Regions from separate parts of the Bradyrhizobium sp. B117 genome, predicted to be linked through region 1. Evidence: riboswitches for the same ligand, from Rfam matches in the RefSeq annotation. Region 1 holds a riboswitch; the other holds the start of a gene.

Region 1 (7,778 bases):
CGGGCAATTCCGTCGGCACCCTCACCGTCAGCGGCAGCCTCGCCTTCGGTGCAGGCAGCTTCTACCGGGTCGAGGTCTCCACGACCGCCGCGGACCGGACCAACGTCTCGGGCACGGCGACGCTCACCGGCGCCACCGTGCAGGCGGTGGCGCTGCCCGGCAGCTTCCGCAGCCAGACCTACACCATCCTCAATGCGACCGGCGGCTTCGGCGGAACGAAGTTCGCCGGACTGAGCGTGAGCGGCAGCTTCAGCCCCACCCGCAACCCGCACCTCACCTACGATCCGAACAACGTCTACCTCGTGCTCGATCCCAGCGCGATCGTGCTACCGGCCGGCACCGGCGCCAACCAGAGCAACGTTGCCGGCGCCATCAACAAAGCGGTCGAAGGTGGTGCGACGCCTCCGGCCGGTTTCGATGCGCTGCTCAACATGGGCCAGCCGCAGCTCAACCACGGGCTCAGCCAAGTCTCCGGCCAGCCCGGCGCCGCCGGCACGCAAGCCGCGTTCAATGCCACGCAGCAGTTCGTGGGCATGCTCGATCCACTCGGTGGTGGCGGCACAGATGGCGAGCGTGGCGCGACCGCCGGCGATGGCGGAGCAATGGGCTACGCGTCCACCGGCAATGCCGACGCTAGGGTGCGCGAGGCCTACGCCGCGGTGACGCCGCGCGACGCGAGCGGCGATGTCGTCGACCGGCGCTGGGGCGTGTGGGCCTCTGCTTACGGCGGCGCCAGCACCTTGAACGGCAACACTGCGGCCGGTTCGAGCACCACCACCAGCCACATCTACGGCACCGTGGTCGGCGCCGACTATCGCGTCTCGCCGAACACGCTGCTCGGCTTCGCGCTCGGCGGCGCCGGCTACAATTTCGCGTTGTCTGACAGCCTCGGCGGCGGCCGCGCCGATCTGTTCCAGGCCGGCTTCTATGCCCGCCACAATTTTGGGCCGGCCTACCTCTCTGCCGCTCTCGCCTATGGTTGGCAGGACGTCACCACCGATCGCACCGTGACGGTGTCGGGCACCGACAAGCTGACCGCGAATTTCAAGGCCAGCACCTTCTCGGGCCGCCTCGAAGCCGGCTGGCGCTTCGCACCCATCCCCGCCTCCAGCTTCGGCGTCGCGCCCTACGCCGCCGTGCAGGCCACGACCTTCCATTTGCCCGGCTACGGCGAGACCGCGATCGTCGGCAGCAACCAGTTCGCGCTGTCCTACACCGCGCAGGACACGACGAATGTCCGCACCGAACTCGGCGCCCGCACTGACCAGCGATTCCTCGTCAATGACGGCGTGCTCACGCTGCGCGGCCGGCTCGCCTGGGCGCACGACACCAACACCAGCCGCCTCGTGAACGCCGCCTTCCAGACGCTCCCCGGCGCAGCGTTCACAGTCAACGGCGCGCAACCGGCAGCAGACTCCGCGCTGGTCGGCGGCCGCGCCGAGATGAAATGGCGGAACGGCCTGTCGCTCGCAGGCACCGTCGAGGGTGAGTTCTCCCAGAGCACGCAGACCTACACGGGCAAGGGCACGGTGCGTTATGAGTGGTAAGCGGAAAGATCGTCTCGCAGCGACCCGCCACCTGCGGGCCGCGCTGCTGACGTCGTCGGCGCTGGCCCTGGCCTGGGCGCTGCCGGCTGCACCCTCGCGCGCGGACGACGCCACCTGGCTCCCCTCTCCCCCCAGCAACGACTATAGCGCCGGCGCCAACTGGAGCACGCACTCGGTGCCGACAGGCACTGCGTATTTCGACGTGTCGAACACCACCAATCTGTTGAACACGTCCGACCAGACGATTGGCGGCTGGACATTCAACCTCGGCGCATCGGATTATACATTCACCAACAGTAATGCGATTTTCGGGTTCAACGGCGCCGGCATTGTCGTCAATGGCGGCAGCATCGCCATCACCAACAACTACAACCAGCTGAATTTCTACAACAGCAGCACGGCCGGCAGCGCCTCCATCACCAACGCCGGCGTCCCGGGCTTCAACGGCGTCCTGGGCTTCAACGACCACAGCACGGCCGGCAATGCGACGATCACCAACAATGGCAGCATCACCTTCCAAAACTTCAGTACGGCCGGCAGCGCAACCATCACCAACAACAGCAGTGCCCAGCTCAATTTCTACAACGCCAGCACCGCCGGCACAGCGACCATCACCAACCACAACATCATCAATTTCCGGGACACCAGCGCGGCTGGCAACGCGGCCATTTCCAATGACCATGGCCTGATGTTCTTCGACGCCAGCACCGCCGGCAGCGCCACCTTCACCAACAATGCCGGCGGCGAGATCATTTTCATGAACACCAGCGCCGCCGGCAGTTCGGTCATCACCAACAACGGCTACGGCGTCTCGTTCCTCGACACCACCACGGCCGGCAACGCCACCATCATCAACAACTCCATCCTGCAGTTTGCCGACAGCAGCACGGCCGGCAACGCCGCAATCACCAATAACGGCGTCCTCGGATTCTTCATCAACGGCACGGGCGGCAACGCCAGCATCCTCAACAACGCCGGCGGCAAGGTTGATGTCTCGCACAGCACCGGCCCTGCCGATGACGGCAAGCTCAGCATCGGCTCGATCGCGGGAGCCGGTGCTGTCTATCTGGGCGCACGGCAGCTCACCGTCGGCGGCAACAACCTGAGCACAACGGTCAGCGGCGTGATCAGCGACTGCGGCGCGAGCGGCACGGCGTGCTACGCGAGCCTGTTCGGCCTGAGCGCCACCGGTGGTTCGCTGGTGAAGGTCGGCACCGGCACGCTGACCCTGTCGGGCGTCAACACCTATACCGGCGCCACGACGATTGATGGCGGCACCCTGGCGGTGAACGGCTCGATCGCGTCCTCCAGCAGCCTCACCGTGAACAGCGGCGGCACGCTCGGCGGCACCGGCATCGTCGGCAACACGACGATTGCGAGCGGCGGCACGCTGGCGCCGGGCAATTCCGTGGGCACCCTCACCGTCAGCGGCAACCTCGCCTTCGGTGCCGGCAGCTTCTACAGGGTGGAAGTCTCCACGACCGCCGCCGACCGCACCAATGTCACGGGCACGGCGACGCTCACCGGCGCCACCGTGCAGGCGGTGGCGCTGCCCGGCAGCTTCCGCAGCCAGACCTACACCATCCTCAATGCGACCGGCGGCCTTGGCGGAACGAAGTTCGCCGGCTTGAGCGTCAGCGGCAGCTTCAGCCCCACGCGCAATCCGCACCTCACTTACGACGTCAACAACGTCTATCTCGTGCTCGATCCCGGCACGATCGTGCTGCCGGCGAGCACAGGCGCCAACCAGATCAGCGTGGCCGGCGGCATCAACAAGGCGGTCGAGGGCGGTGCGACGCCGCCTTCCGGCTTCGATGCACTGCTCAACATGAGCGGCGCGCCGCTCAACCACGGGCTCAGCCAGGTCTCCGGCCAGCCCGGCGCCGCCGGCACGCAGGCCTCCTTCAGCGCCACGCAGCAATTCGTCAACATGCTCGATCCGCTCGGTGGCGGCACGGACGGCGAGCGCGGCGGCACGGCCGGCGACAGCGGGACGCTGGGCTACGCTTCCACCGCACCAAACGACGCCCGTGTGCGCGAAGCCTACGCCGCGGTGACGCCGCGCGACGCCAGCGCCGAAATCATCGACCGGCGCTGGGGCGTCTGGGCCTCCGGCTATGGCGGCGCCAGCACGTTGAACGGCAACGCCGCATCAGGTTCGAGCACCACCACCAGCCACATCTACGGCACCGTGGTCGGCGCCGACTATCGCGTCTCGCCGAACACGCTGGTCGGCTTTGCGCTCGGCGGCGCCGGCTATAATTTCGCGTTGTCTGACAGCCTCGGCGGCGGCCGCGCCGATCTGTTCCAGGCCGGCTTCTACGGCCGCCACAATTTTGGGCCCGCCTATCTCTCGGCAGCGCTCGCCTATGGCTGGCAGGACGTCACCACCGATCGCACCGTGACGGTGTCGGGCACCGACAAGCTGACCGCGAATTTCAAGGCCAGCACCTTCTCGGGCCGCCTCGAAGCCGGCTGGCGCTTCGCACCCATCCCCGCCTCCAGCTTCGGCGTCGCGCCCTACGCCGCCGTGCAGGCCACGACCTTCCATTTGCCCGGCTACGGCGAGACCGCGATCGTCGGCAGCAACCAGTTCGCGCTGTCCTACACCGCGCAGGACACGACGAATGTCCGCACCGAACTCGGCGCCCGCACTGACCAGCGATTCCTCGTCAATGACGGCGTGCTCACGCTGCGCGGCCGGCTCGCCTGGGCGCACGACACCAACACCAGCCGCCTCGTGAACGCCGCCTTCCAGACGCTCCCCGGCGCAGCGTTCACAGTCAACGGCGCGCAACCGGCAGCAGACTCCGCGCTGGTCGGCGGCCGCGCCGAGATGAAATGGCGGAACGGCCTGTCGCTCGCAGGCACCATCGAGGGTGAGTTCTCCCAGAGCACGCAGACCTACACGGGCAAGGGCACGGTGCGTTATGAGTGGTAAGCAGGCATTTTTCGGAGCCTCTGACAGTTGGGACTCTCGGAAAGGTCCGGCAGCGTCGGTGTGTCGGGATCGTGGTTGGGATCGTACCTGACTTGCCAGAAGCGCTCGGGTATCTTGTCTGCTGCGATGCTCTTCATCTTCCACCGATCCGGAGAGCGTAATAGCGTGAGTGGGCCTCGCCGCCCGGGTCCCGTGAGGCCGTGAGCTGGAAGCCCATCCTTTCGTAAAGCCGATGCGAGGCCGTCAGCGCGTTGTTGCTGGACAAGCGTATACGATCGTATCCCGCATTCCCGGCAAAGCTGATGAGGCCATCGGCGATCGTCCGCGCGATGCCGCGGCCTCGGTAGATTGGGGCGACGAACATGCGAACCATTTCGCACTCCCGATCGTTGAAACCCTTGATTGCGCCGGTGCCGATGATTGCGCCTTCGGCAATCGCGCACAAAAAGAGAGCTCGATCGGCGTAGACCGTGTCCGCGTTGTCGACGTCCGACAGGCGCGAATAAATGAAGTCCCGAACGAAGGCGTCCGGGTGTTCGTGAAAATGCTCGCGCCAGACGGATTCGATGAGCCGCCGGACCGCTAGCGCGTCACCAGGCCGGAACGGCCGAATTGTCCAATTTGGCTCCATATGTGTTGGCGCCGCCATGCGCATCCCTCCCGAGATCATGAGCCCAGAAGTCATTTCCAAGACATTGGAGGGTGTCAGGCGCCGGCGATCTCGCCCTGGCATAATGCGAGGTCGGCGCGTCGAAGGCTGACCTGGACGCCGACCTGGTCTATCGCATGAGCAATCGGCGGACTGGATTTCGCAACGGCGACTGTCACGCTATCCATCCTGATGAAGCGCCGCAGCAGACCTGCAGCGATCGTCTCGCCCAGAGCCTCCAGAGTCTGGAACTTGCCTGACCCAGCAATTTGCACGGCTTCATCGACGACGGCGTCGTATCTCACTGAAGAATCCAGATCGTCACTGAGGTGCGTCCGGACCTCTTGCAGATCGGCGGAAATATCGAAACTGAATTTCTGTCCGAGCGTTCGCTCTTCCTCGAACAGGCCGTGATAGCCGTAAGTCTGAAGTCCGGTGATTTTGATCGACGTCAGCATGGGCAGCTCCGGATGAAGCATTTTGATTCGGGGTTTCCCCAAATCGCCCAGGCGCGCGGCAATTGCCCCGCGCTTCCCGATGGTGCTCCATCCGACGTCGCCAGTCACGCGAGGTCTAAACGATATCAGCTTTCCGCAATGCCCACAATGAACATCGTTCCTGCTCGGGAGGCGGCAGGATACTCTTCTGCTCCTGTTTTGCCCGACGAGTCAAACGACCGGAGCCTGATGACGTCAGGCGCGTCCAGCTGTTGATTCCTCGCCGCTCGGAAGCTGCCTCACGTCCTTGCGCCCGCGCATCGATTAGACCAGATCGCACCGCAACTTAAGCACGGCCACCGCCGGCAACGCCGCCGGTCGCAGTTCTACTGTGCATGGGGTTGTTTTGCAGGATTTGGTTTTGAGAGTGATCCCGGAGCGCCTACCGCCCGGTCTTCACCTTGGTCCAGAGCCGGTTGATGATGCGCTGGGTCGCCGGCTCGCGCGCCGTGATGACGAACAGCTTTGCGAGCGTCGCCTCGTCCGGATAGATGTTCTTGTCGTTCAGGATCTTCGGATCGACCAGCTTCTGGCTGGCGAGGTTGCCGCTCGCGTAGGACAGGAAGTCCGAGTTCTTGGCGGCGACATCCGGGCGGTAGAGATAGTTGATCAGCTCGTAGGCCTCCTTGACGTTCTTGGCATCCGCGGGAATCGCGAGATTGTCGAAGAACATCTGCGCGCCCTCCTTCGGAATGGTGTAGCCGATCTCGATGCCGCTCTTGGCCTCCGCCGCGCGGGCGCGGGCCTGCATGATGTCGCCGGACCAGCCGACCACGAAGCAGATCTCGCCGGTGGCAAGCGCGCTCAAATATTCCGACGAGTGAAACTTGCGCACCGACGGGCGGACCTTGGCGACGACGTCTGCGGCCTTCTCGAGGTCGGCCTGCTTGGTCGAGTTCGGATCGAGCCCGAGATAGTTCAGCGCCGCCGGAAAGATGTCGTCGGCGGAGTCGAGCATGTGCACGCCGCAATCCCTGAACTTGGCGAGGTTCTCCGGCTTGAAGACGATGTCCCAGCTGTCGATCTTGGCGTCGGGGCCGAGGATCTGCTTCACCTTGGCGACGTTGTAGCCGATGCCCGTCGTGCCCCACATGTAGTTCGCGGCAAAATCATTGCCGGGATCGTAGGTCGCAAGATGCCTGGTCACCATCGGCCAGGCATTGCCGAGGTTCGGCAGCTTCGACTTGTCGAGCTTCTGGAAGATGTTGGCCTTGATCTGGCGCTGCAGGAAATAGGCCGTGGGCACCACGACGTCATAGCCGGACTTGCCGGCCATCAGGCGCGTCTCCAGCGTCTCGTTGGCGTCAAAGGTGTCGTAGACCACCTTGATGCCCGTCTCCCTGGTGAAAGCCTCAAGGACGTCGGGCGCCATGTAGTTCGACCAGTTGTAGAAGTTGACGACGCGCTCCTCCGCCCTAACAGGGGCGGAGAGCAACGTCAGCACTGCGGCGATCGCAAGACCGAGGCGAAACCCGGAGCGGCTGACGTTCGTCATCTCTATCTACCTCTTGCGTCCACGCACCGCGTCCGACAGCCGCTCCAGCGCGGTGTCGAGGGTCTCGTCCTTCTTGGCAAAGCAGAAGCGCACCACCGAGGTCACCGGGTCCTGCTCGTAGAACGCCGAAACCGGGATCGCGGCGACCTTGTAGTCCTTCACGATACGCCAGCAGAACTCGGTGTCGCTCTCGTTCAGCCCGAGCGGCGACAGGTCGACGGTGAGGAAGTAGGTGCCTTGCGACTTCAGCACGGGGAAGCCGAGGCTTTCGAGGCCCTTGGTCAGACGGTCCCTGCTCCGCGTCAAATCCTTACGCATCGACAGGAAGTAGTCGTCGGACTTGCCGAGGCCGTAGGCGACGGCGGCCTGCAGGTTCGGGGCGGTGGTGAAGGTCAGGAACTGGTGCACCTTGGCGGCGACGCGCAACAGCTGTGGCGCGGCGCAGACGAAGCCGATCTTCCAGCCCGTCAGCGAGAAGATCTTGCCGGCCGAGCCGACCTTGATGGTGCGCTCGCGCATGCCGGGAATGGTGATCAGCGGGATGTGCTTGTGCTCGTCGAAGGTGACGTGCTCCCAGACCTCGTCGCAGATCGCGATGACGTCGAACTCCTGGCAGTAGCGCGCGAGCAGCTCGAGGTCTTCGCGCGGA
Region 2 (7,778 bases), 4.0 Mb from region 1:
GGACTCACGCTGCTCGGCTTCAAGCCGCTGTTCGGGCTTGATCCCGCAACCCACCAGGGCGACCGCGCCGCCGGGCCTTTGACCGGGATATGGTTCATCATCTTCGTGACGCCGATGTTCCTGTTCACGCCGGACTATCCGGCAAAGCGGCCGGTGCGCGAGGCGCTGCGCGAAGGACTATCGGAGCTGAGGCAATCGATCAGGAGCCTGCCGCAACAGAAATCGCTCGCGGCGTTCCTGCTTGCCAACATGATCTACACCGACGGCCTGGTGTCGCTGTTCGCGTTCGGCGGCATTTACGCCGCGGGCACGTTCGGCTGGCACACGATCCAGATCGGCACCTTCGGCATCATGCTCGCGATCGCCGGCACGTTCGGCGCGTGGCTTGGCGGCAAGCTGGATGATCGTCTCGGACCGAAGCGCGTCATCGCCGGCAGCCTGCTGATCCTGCTGCTGGCGGTGGCGGCGATCCTCCTGGTCGACAAGGACAGCGTGCTGTTTGTGAAGGTGACGCCGCCGCAAGCAGGCGCCCCCTTGTTCTCGAGCGCGGCCGAGCGCGCCTATCTCGTGCTGGGCTGTCTCATCGGCGCGGCCGGCGGCCCGCTTCAGGCCGCCTCGCGCACGCTGCTGATCCACCTCGCGCCGAAGGACCGCATCGCGCAGTATTTTGGTCTGTTCGCGCTGACCGGAAAGGTGACGTCCTTCATCGGCCCGCTGCTGATCGGGATGATCACCGCTGCAACGGCGAGCCAGAAGGCCGGCATGGCCGTGCTGGTGGTGTTTTTCGTTACGGGGCTGGGGTTGTTGATGCGGGTGCGGGAGAATTAGCTCCGCTGTCGTCCCGGACAAGCGCAGCGAAGCGGAGCGCAGAGCCGGGACCCATAACCACAGGGCGTGATTTGGCGACGACACGTAGTTACCAGCTCGCGCTGCGATTTCTCCCTGGGGTTATTGGTCCCCGCGTTCGCGGGGACGACCCGTTGAGAGTTCGGTGCACGACGGCGGGGGCCTCAATGCCTGAAATGCCTTGTGCCCGTGAACACCATGGCGATGCCGTGCTCGTCGGCAGCCTTGATCACCTCGTCGTCGCGCATCGAGCCGCCGGGCTGCACCACGGCGGTGGCGCCGGCTTCGATGCAGGCGAGCATGCCGTCGGCGAACGGGAAGAACGCGTCCGACGCCACGACCGAGCCCTTGGTGAGCGGCTCGGCGAGCTTCAGCTCGTTCGCGGCATCCTGGGCCTTGCGCGCGGCGATGCGGGCTGAATCGACGCGGCTCATCTGGCCCGCGCCGATGCCGACGGTGGCGAGATCCTTGGCGTAGATGATGGTGTTGGACTTGACGTGCTTGGCGACCCGGAACGCGAATTTCAGGTCGCGCATCTCGGCATCGGTCGGCGCGCGCTTGGTCACGACCTTGAACGTCATGTCGTCGACCACGGCGTTGTCGCGGCTCTGCACCAGGAGGCCGCCGGCAACCGTCTTGGCCGTGAGGCCGGGCGCGCGCGGATCGGGCAGGCTGCCGGCGAGCAGCAGGCGCAGGTTTTTCTTCCCGCCGATGATGGCGATCGCCTCCTCGCTGGCATCGGGCGCGATGATCACCTCGGTGAAGATCTTCGTGATCTCACGCGCGGTGTCGGCGTCGAGCGGACGGTTCATCGCGATGATGCCGCCGAACGCCGAAGTGGAATCGCAGGCGAGCGCCCTGCGATAGGCCTCGACGAGATTCGCGCCTTCGGCGACGCCGCAAGGATTGGCGTGCTTGACGATGACGCAGGCCGCGGTGCGCTTGGCGTCGAACTCGCCGATGCATTCATAAGCCGCATCGGTGTCGTTGATGTTGTTGTAGGAGAGCTCCTTGCCCTGCAGCTGCCGCGCGGTCGACACGCCCGGGCGCTTGTCCGGCGTGGCATAGAACGCGGCGGTCTGGTGCGGGTTCTCGCCATAGCGCAGCGACTGGATCAGTCTGCCGCCGAAGGCGCGGAAGTCGGGTGCGTCGATCTCGAGCTGGCGGTTGAACCAGTTCGAGATCGCGGCGTCATAGGCCGCGGTGCGCGCATAGGCCTTTGCGGCCAGCCGCCGGCGCAGCTTCAGCGTGGTCGCACCCTTGTTGGCGGCGAGCTCGTCGAGCACAGCCTTGTAGTCGTCGGCCTCGACCACGACGGCGACGTCGTCATGGTTCTTCGCCGCGGCGCGGATCATCGCGGGGCCGCCGATGTCGATGTTCTCGATGCAATCCTCGAAGCCCGCACCCTTCTCGACGGTGGCCTCGAACGGATAGAGATTGACGACGAGCAGGTCGATCGGCGCGATGCCATGCGCCTTCATCGCCTCCGCATGCTCCTTGTTGTCGCGGATCGCGAGCAGGCCGCCATGCACCTTCGGATGCAGCGTCTTAACGCGGCCGTCCATCATCTCGGGGAAGCTGGTGAGGTCGGAGACGTCCTTCACCTTGAGGCCGGCCGCGGCGATCGCTTTCGCAGTGCCGCCGGTCGAGACCAGCTCGACATCGTGCGCGGCAAGCGCTTTGGCGAACTCGATCAGGCCGGTCTTGTCGGAAACGGAGAGAAGGGCGCGGGTGACGCGGCGGGGTTGGTCAGTCATGAGCAAGATCCTCAGCTAAGGGAGTGTCTATGCCCAGGCGCGCGGCAGATATGTGTCGCGCTTCCCGATGGTGCTCCATCCAAGGTCGCCAGTCGCGCGAGCGAGGGCTCGATAGCAGCTTTTGACGCGTGTCTCAACGGGTAGAGCCATTTCCGTTCCGATGGAATCGGAACGGGGCTCTACGTTCTTGTTTTGACGCGTTTTCTTTACGCGAACCGGTATCCACGTCGCTCGAAAACGCTTTGGATAGGACCGGATCGCGCCTGTTTACAGCGGAAGTTCCGGCTCGCGCCGGGCGTTACGGCGGGCATTGGTGACGGTCGGCGAGGCGGTGGAGCGGACAAAGCTCCAACGGATCGAGGGCGCTTGCCGCGCGTCCTGGCGGATCACGATCTGGGCGGTGCGGCGGGGGCCGTCATTGCCGGCCAGGAACACGCTGTCTTCGAGATCGACCTTGTCGTCCAATGCCTCAAAGGTCCAGACGTCGCGGTTCGGCAGCACCAGCATGACGCCGCGCGCATCCGACAGCCGGCTCGCCTTGACGGCCGGATGCAGATGGAAGCGCAGCGCGAAATCGGCGTCCGCGCCCTTGAAGCGCCCGCCCTGCGGCGGCGACAGCGTGTCCTCGCCGTCGATGCGCGCGCCGTCATTGGCGATCATCAGTACGCGGCGATGGATCGCGCCGAATTTAGAGAGATAGCCGTCATGCGAGGTCGTCAGCAGCGTGCCGTTCTGCACCACCTCGCGATAGCTCTCGACCTCGACCGGCCCGCTGGTGACGGGCGAGCCGTGCAGCAGCCGCTTCATCGCCGACATCTCGACGAACTGGCATGAGGATGTGTCGTGATAGGTCAGCGTCGAATGCGCCGCGGTGCCGCGCGCGAACGGTCGCCAATTGTCACGGCCCGTGGTCGGCATGCCGCAATTGGTGACGATGCGGCTGATGCCGGACGACAGTTCGAACGACAGGCAGCCGGCATGGGCGTCGTGGCTGACGCCAGCCGGCGGCGGCGGGCCGGTGTCGATAATCACAGTGGTCTGGCCGGCATCGAGGCGCTGGAAGCCGGTATGCGGCATGTTCGCCATCGGCGCGCCGTGGGTGTCGTCATAGGCGAGCAGCGTCGCGAGCAGGTCCGAGGGCGTCGCGCTCATGCCGTTGAACAGCGCGAAATTACCGTCGCCGTGGCGGAAGAAGCGCAGCATCGGCATCATGCGGTCGATCGCATTGAGCAGCGCCGGCGGCGGCGCGATGTTGCGCGCGGCGAAAGTCTGCCGCAGCGGCAACAGGTCGATCAAGAGCTCGATCAGCGCGCCCGGGTTGCGCGAGATGTGTCCGCCATCGGGCAGGATCTGCCGCTGCAACTCGTCCGAGAGTTTTTTCGAGACGCTGCGGATGTGACGCGCCTGATTGGCGAGGCACAGTGCCGTGTAGCACAGCGCGATCAGCACCTGGAGCTTCGGCACCCCGTCGGGGATGTCGACCATGCTGTAACGCAGCAAGCGGATCTCGCGCGCGAGCGCGCGCAAGTAACGGCGATAGAATTTGTTGTCGGTGTCGCCCAGCACCAGCGGCGCCTGCGACAATAGCGAGATCACGCGCCGCGCCAGCACGTCCGCGCGTCGTGCGACCGGGCGGCGCTTGTTGGCGGGGTTTGCGATCCAGTCCTCGACCAGCGCGCGCGCATTGGCCCGCGTCAGCGCAGTGTCGGCGGCACGTAAATGGCGCAGCCAGCCGAAGCCGAGCAGCGCGACCTCCCAATCCTCGGACGGCGGCTCGAGATCAAAGATCGAGCGGCCATGGCAATTGACGATCTTGCCGGCGAACACAAAGCGGCCGGCATAGATCTCCGCGGCGCGGGTCGCATCCGCGGTACGCAGATCATGCGGCGCGATGATGAGCCGGTCGGTACGGCCGGGCCAGACCCGCGACAGCGCAACGGGGCCGCCGGTCGCGCGCGCGAGCATGTTCCGCGCGAAGCGGTTCATCACCAGCGTCGAGATACGTCTGCGTTGAGCGACCGACACGCCTTGCCTTGGAGGGGAGAGGATTCCGACGAATCCTTATTAATCCCAAAATCGGACGGCTGACACCACCTTGAACGGTCCGAATCAGGATCGTGGTGGCAAAATCCGGTGCAAAATCAGGATTTAACGAGCCGGGCCGCGTAAAATCCGTCGAGCCCGCCGAGCTTGGGATCGGGGTTCGGCAGATGGCTGGGCAGGGTGCGGAGGTCGCCCTCGGAGGTGACGATCTCGCTCAGTCCCGACACCTCGGAAGCTTCGATCGGCACGCGCCGCAGGCCGGACTCGGCCTGGAGCAGGGCAGCGATCGCCTGCTCGCCCTCCTCCGGTTCCAGCGAGCAGGTGCAGTAGACCAGCGTCCCGCCGGGCTTCAGCAGCGAGATGGATTTCTTCAGCAACCGCTGTTGGAGCGCGGCCAGCGTCGCGATATCGGATTCCTGCCGGAGCCACGCGACATCGGGATGACGGCGGATCGTGCCGGTCGAGGTGCAGGGCGCATCGATCAGGATGCCGTCAAAACCTTCTGACGGGCCGGCCCATTCCACGGCGTCGGCGACGATAGTCTCGGCCTGGAGCGACAGCCGCGCCAGATTCTCGCGCAGCCGCGCCACCCGGGCCGGCGAGCGGTCGATCGCGGTGACCTGCGCGCCTGATAACGCCAGCTGAGCGGTCTTGCCGCCGGGCGCGGCGCAGAGATCGGCAATGGACTTGCCCTTGGTGTCGCCGAACAGCCGCGCCGGCAGCGCGGCGGCGGCATCCTGCACCCACCATTGTCCTTCGGCAAAGCCCGGCAGCATCGTCACCGAGCCGTGCAGCAGCATCCGCACCGTCCCGGTCGGCAGCGTCTCGCCATGCAGCCGGCTCGCCCATTGCGCGGCGTCCGACTTGACGGTGAGATCGAGCGAGGGCTCGTGGCCGAGCGCCAGCGCCATCTCCCTCGCGGTCGCCTCGCCGTAATGCGCGCTCCAGCGCGCGAGCAGCCAGGGCGGCAGATCCAGCGATTGATTGGCGACTTCCTCGACCAGCGCCTTGCCCTCGCGCGCGCAGCGGCGCAGCACGGCATTGACGAGACCTGCATAGCGCGCAGCGCGGCGATCTGATTGCACGAGGCGCACGGAGAGATCCACCGCAGCGTGATCGGGCACGTCCATCCAGAGGATCTGTGCGGCGCCGATCAAGAGCGCGCTCTGCGCGCGCGGCGCATCGGAAGGAATGCCCTTGTCGAGCAGGCGGGACAGCACATGGCCGAGTGTGCCGAGCCGGCGCAGCACGGTCGCGACCAGGCGGCGCATCAGCGCGCGGTCGCGGTCGGCCAGTGTCTTCAGTCCAGGGTGAGCGCCGCCGCCGTCGAGCTGGTCGTCAAGCGTGCGATGCTTGTGCAGCACGCCGTCCAGGATGTCGGCGGCAATCCGCCGTGCCGCAAGACCAGGCACTTCGGACGGAGGGGCGAAACGTTGAGATGGCATGCGGAAGCAAGGTTCTGAGCGAGCGGCAGTTCCGCCGCGATGGGCGCATGCCTTAACGAATCCACATCTGGCACGCGAATATGCCAAATGTAAGAATGGCATCTCGCCTTTGCAGGCCACGATCACCATTTCAGCAATGCGATATTGGACCTCGCGTGTGCCGTGATCCTGCGCTAGGAACCGTCCACGATGAGTGACCAGCCCTCCGCTCCCGATCGCAAGCAGCTTTCGCCGGCCGCCCAGCGCGCGCTGGCCGAAGCCGAAGCGCGCCGGCAGGCTGCGGCTAAGGCGCATGCCGAAGCGGCGCCCAAGGAATTGCAGGGACCGAAGGGGCCTGAACCCACCCGCTACGGCGATTGGGAGCGGAAAGGGATCGCCTCGGATTTTTAAGGCATCTTGCCGGTTCAGCCGACTCAGCCCTAGCGTGCGCGGATGTCGCGCTTCGACCCCAATCATCCCTACCGGCGCTCATACAGCGGCTCGCCGTTCAGCCGCCGCTTCTCCGGATTGCTGCCGTGGATGTTCGTGGTCGGCGTCGTGACGGCGATTGTGCTCGGCTTCCGCCAGGGCACGATCTGGCCCATTCCGCATGCGGATGACGGACAGTCGCGCGATGCCAAAATCATCCTGCAGCAGTCCGGCAATTCCGACACGCGCCTGGCGGTCGATGTCATCAGGACCGTCGACGGCGATACTTTCCTCGCGCGCGTGCATCAGCAGGGTGGCCGCGATCTCGTCGCACGCGTCCGTCTGCGCGGTATCGACGCGCCCGAGATGAAAGCATCCTGTCAGGACGAGCTGGATAAGGCCGAAGCCGCCAGCGACGCGCTGCGCAACCTGCTCGGCCAGGGCGGTGTGACGATCTACAATCTTGGCCAGGACAAATACGGCCGCGTGCTTGCCGACGTCGCGACCAGGCGAACCGCCAACGTTTCAGCGGCGTTGCTCGCCGGCGGTTACGCGCGCAGCTACAATGGTGGCCATCGCGACGGCTGGTGCGCCCGCAGCTGGCGCTTCTGGTAGCAAAAAAGCCGCGTCGGATGACGCGGCTTTCTGTGTCCTGTCCTGATCTGTTCGATCAGCGCGTCACGACCACCGTCGTGCCGACCGAGACACGGCCGTAGAGATCGGTGATGTCGTCGTTGAGCATGCGGATGCAGCCGTAGGAGACGAAGCCGCCGACCGAGCCCGGCACGTTGGTGCCGTGGATGGCGTATTCGCCGCCGGCCAGCGTCATCGCCGCAACGCCCATCGGATTGCGCGGCGAGCCGCCCGGAATCACGTCCGGCATGTTCGGCTTGTCGCGCTTGACCTCGGCGGGCGGCGACCAGGCCGGATTGCGATACTTTCCGTCGATGCGGGTGGTGCCGGCCCACTGCTTGCCGGACCTGCCGACGCCGACCGGGTAGCGCACGGCGTGGCCGTTATCGAGGATGAGATAGAGCCGTCGCTCGCTGGTTTTGACCACGATGGTGCCCGGCGAATAGTCGGCGAGATGCGCTCCCACCATTTCCGGCCGCGCCTCGGCCGCCGTCGACATCAAGACCCCTGCTCCGATGGTGGCGGCCAACGCCACCGCAATCCTCATCGACATCGAATTTCCCCTTGAACGGATTCGTTGAAATCTACGCACAACCGGCAATCCCCAGCATGCCCAGACAATCTTAACCGCGCGCGTTAACCGGAT

Evidence for each region. A riboswitch is a leader RNA that binds a small molecule or an ion and turns the genes downstream of it on or off. The one in region 1 is predicted to bind ZMP and ZTP.
Region 2: it holds a riboswitch for ZMP and ZTP, as region 1 does, so the genes downstream of both, purH (bifunctional phosphoribosylaminoimidazolecarboxamide formyltransferase/IMP cyclohydrolase) here and folB (dihydroneopterin aldolase) in region 1, are expected to answer to the same signal.

What each region holds. Positions count from the first base shown of each region.
Region 1 is NZ_CP152414.1:6,132,281-6,140,058, forward strand. Features, by position in the region: gene AAFG16_RS30025 (autotransporter domain-containing protein) at 1-1,547, shown strand, start outside; gene AAFG16_RS30030 (autotransporter domain-containing protein) at 1,537-4,488, shown strand; gene AAFG16_RS30035 (GNAT family N-acetyltransferase) at 4,622-5,137, opposite strand; gene folB (dihydroneopterin aldolase) at 5,194-5,595, opposite strand; ZMP/ZTP riboswitch at 5,634-5,713, opposite strand; gene AAFG16_RS30045 (polyamine ABC transporter substrate-binding protein) at 6,017-7,129, opposite strand; gene AAFG16_RS30050 (aminotransferase) at 7,136-7,778, opposite strand, start outside.
Region 2 is NZ_CP152414.1:59,479-67,256, forward strand. Features, by position in the region: gene AAFG16_RS00300 (MFS transporter) at 1-828, shown strand, start outside; gene purH (bifunctional phosphoribosylaminoimidazolecarboxamide formyltransferase/IMP cyclohydrolase) at 1,011-2,603, opposite strand; ZMP/ZTP riboswitch at 2,628-2,709, opposite strand; gene AAFG16_RS00310 (heparinase II/III family protein) at 2,871-4,589, opposite strand; gene rsmB (16S rRNA (cytosine(967)-C(5))-methyltransferase RsmB) at 4,745-6,091, opposite strand; gene AAFG16_RS00320 (succinate dehydrogenase assembly factor 4) at 6,281-6,481, shown strand; gene AAFG16_RS00325 (thermonuclease family protein) at 6,524-7,114, shown strand; gene AAFG16_RS00330 (L,D-transpeptidase) at 7,170-7,685, opposite strand.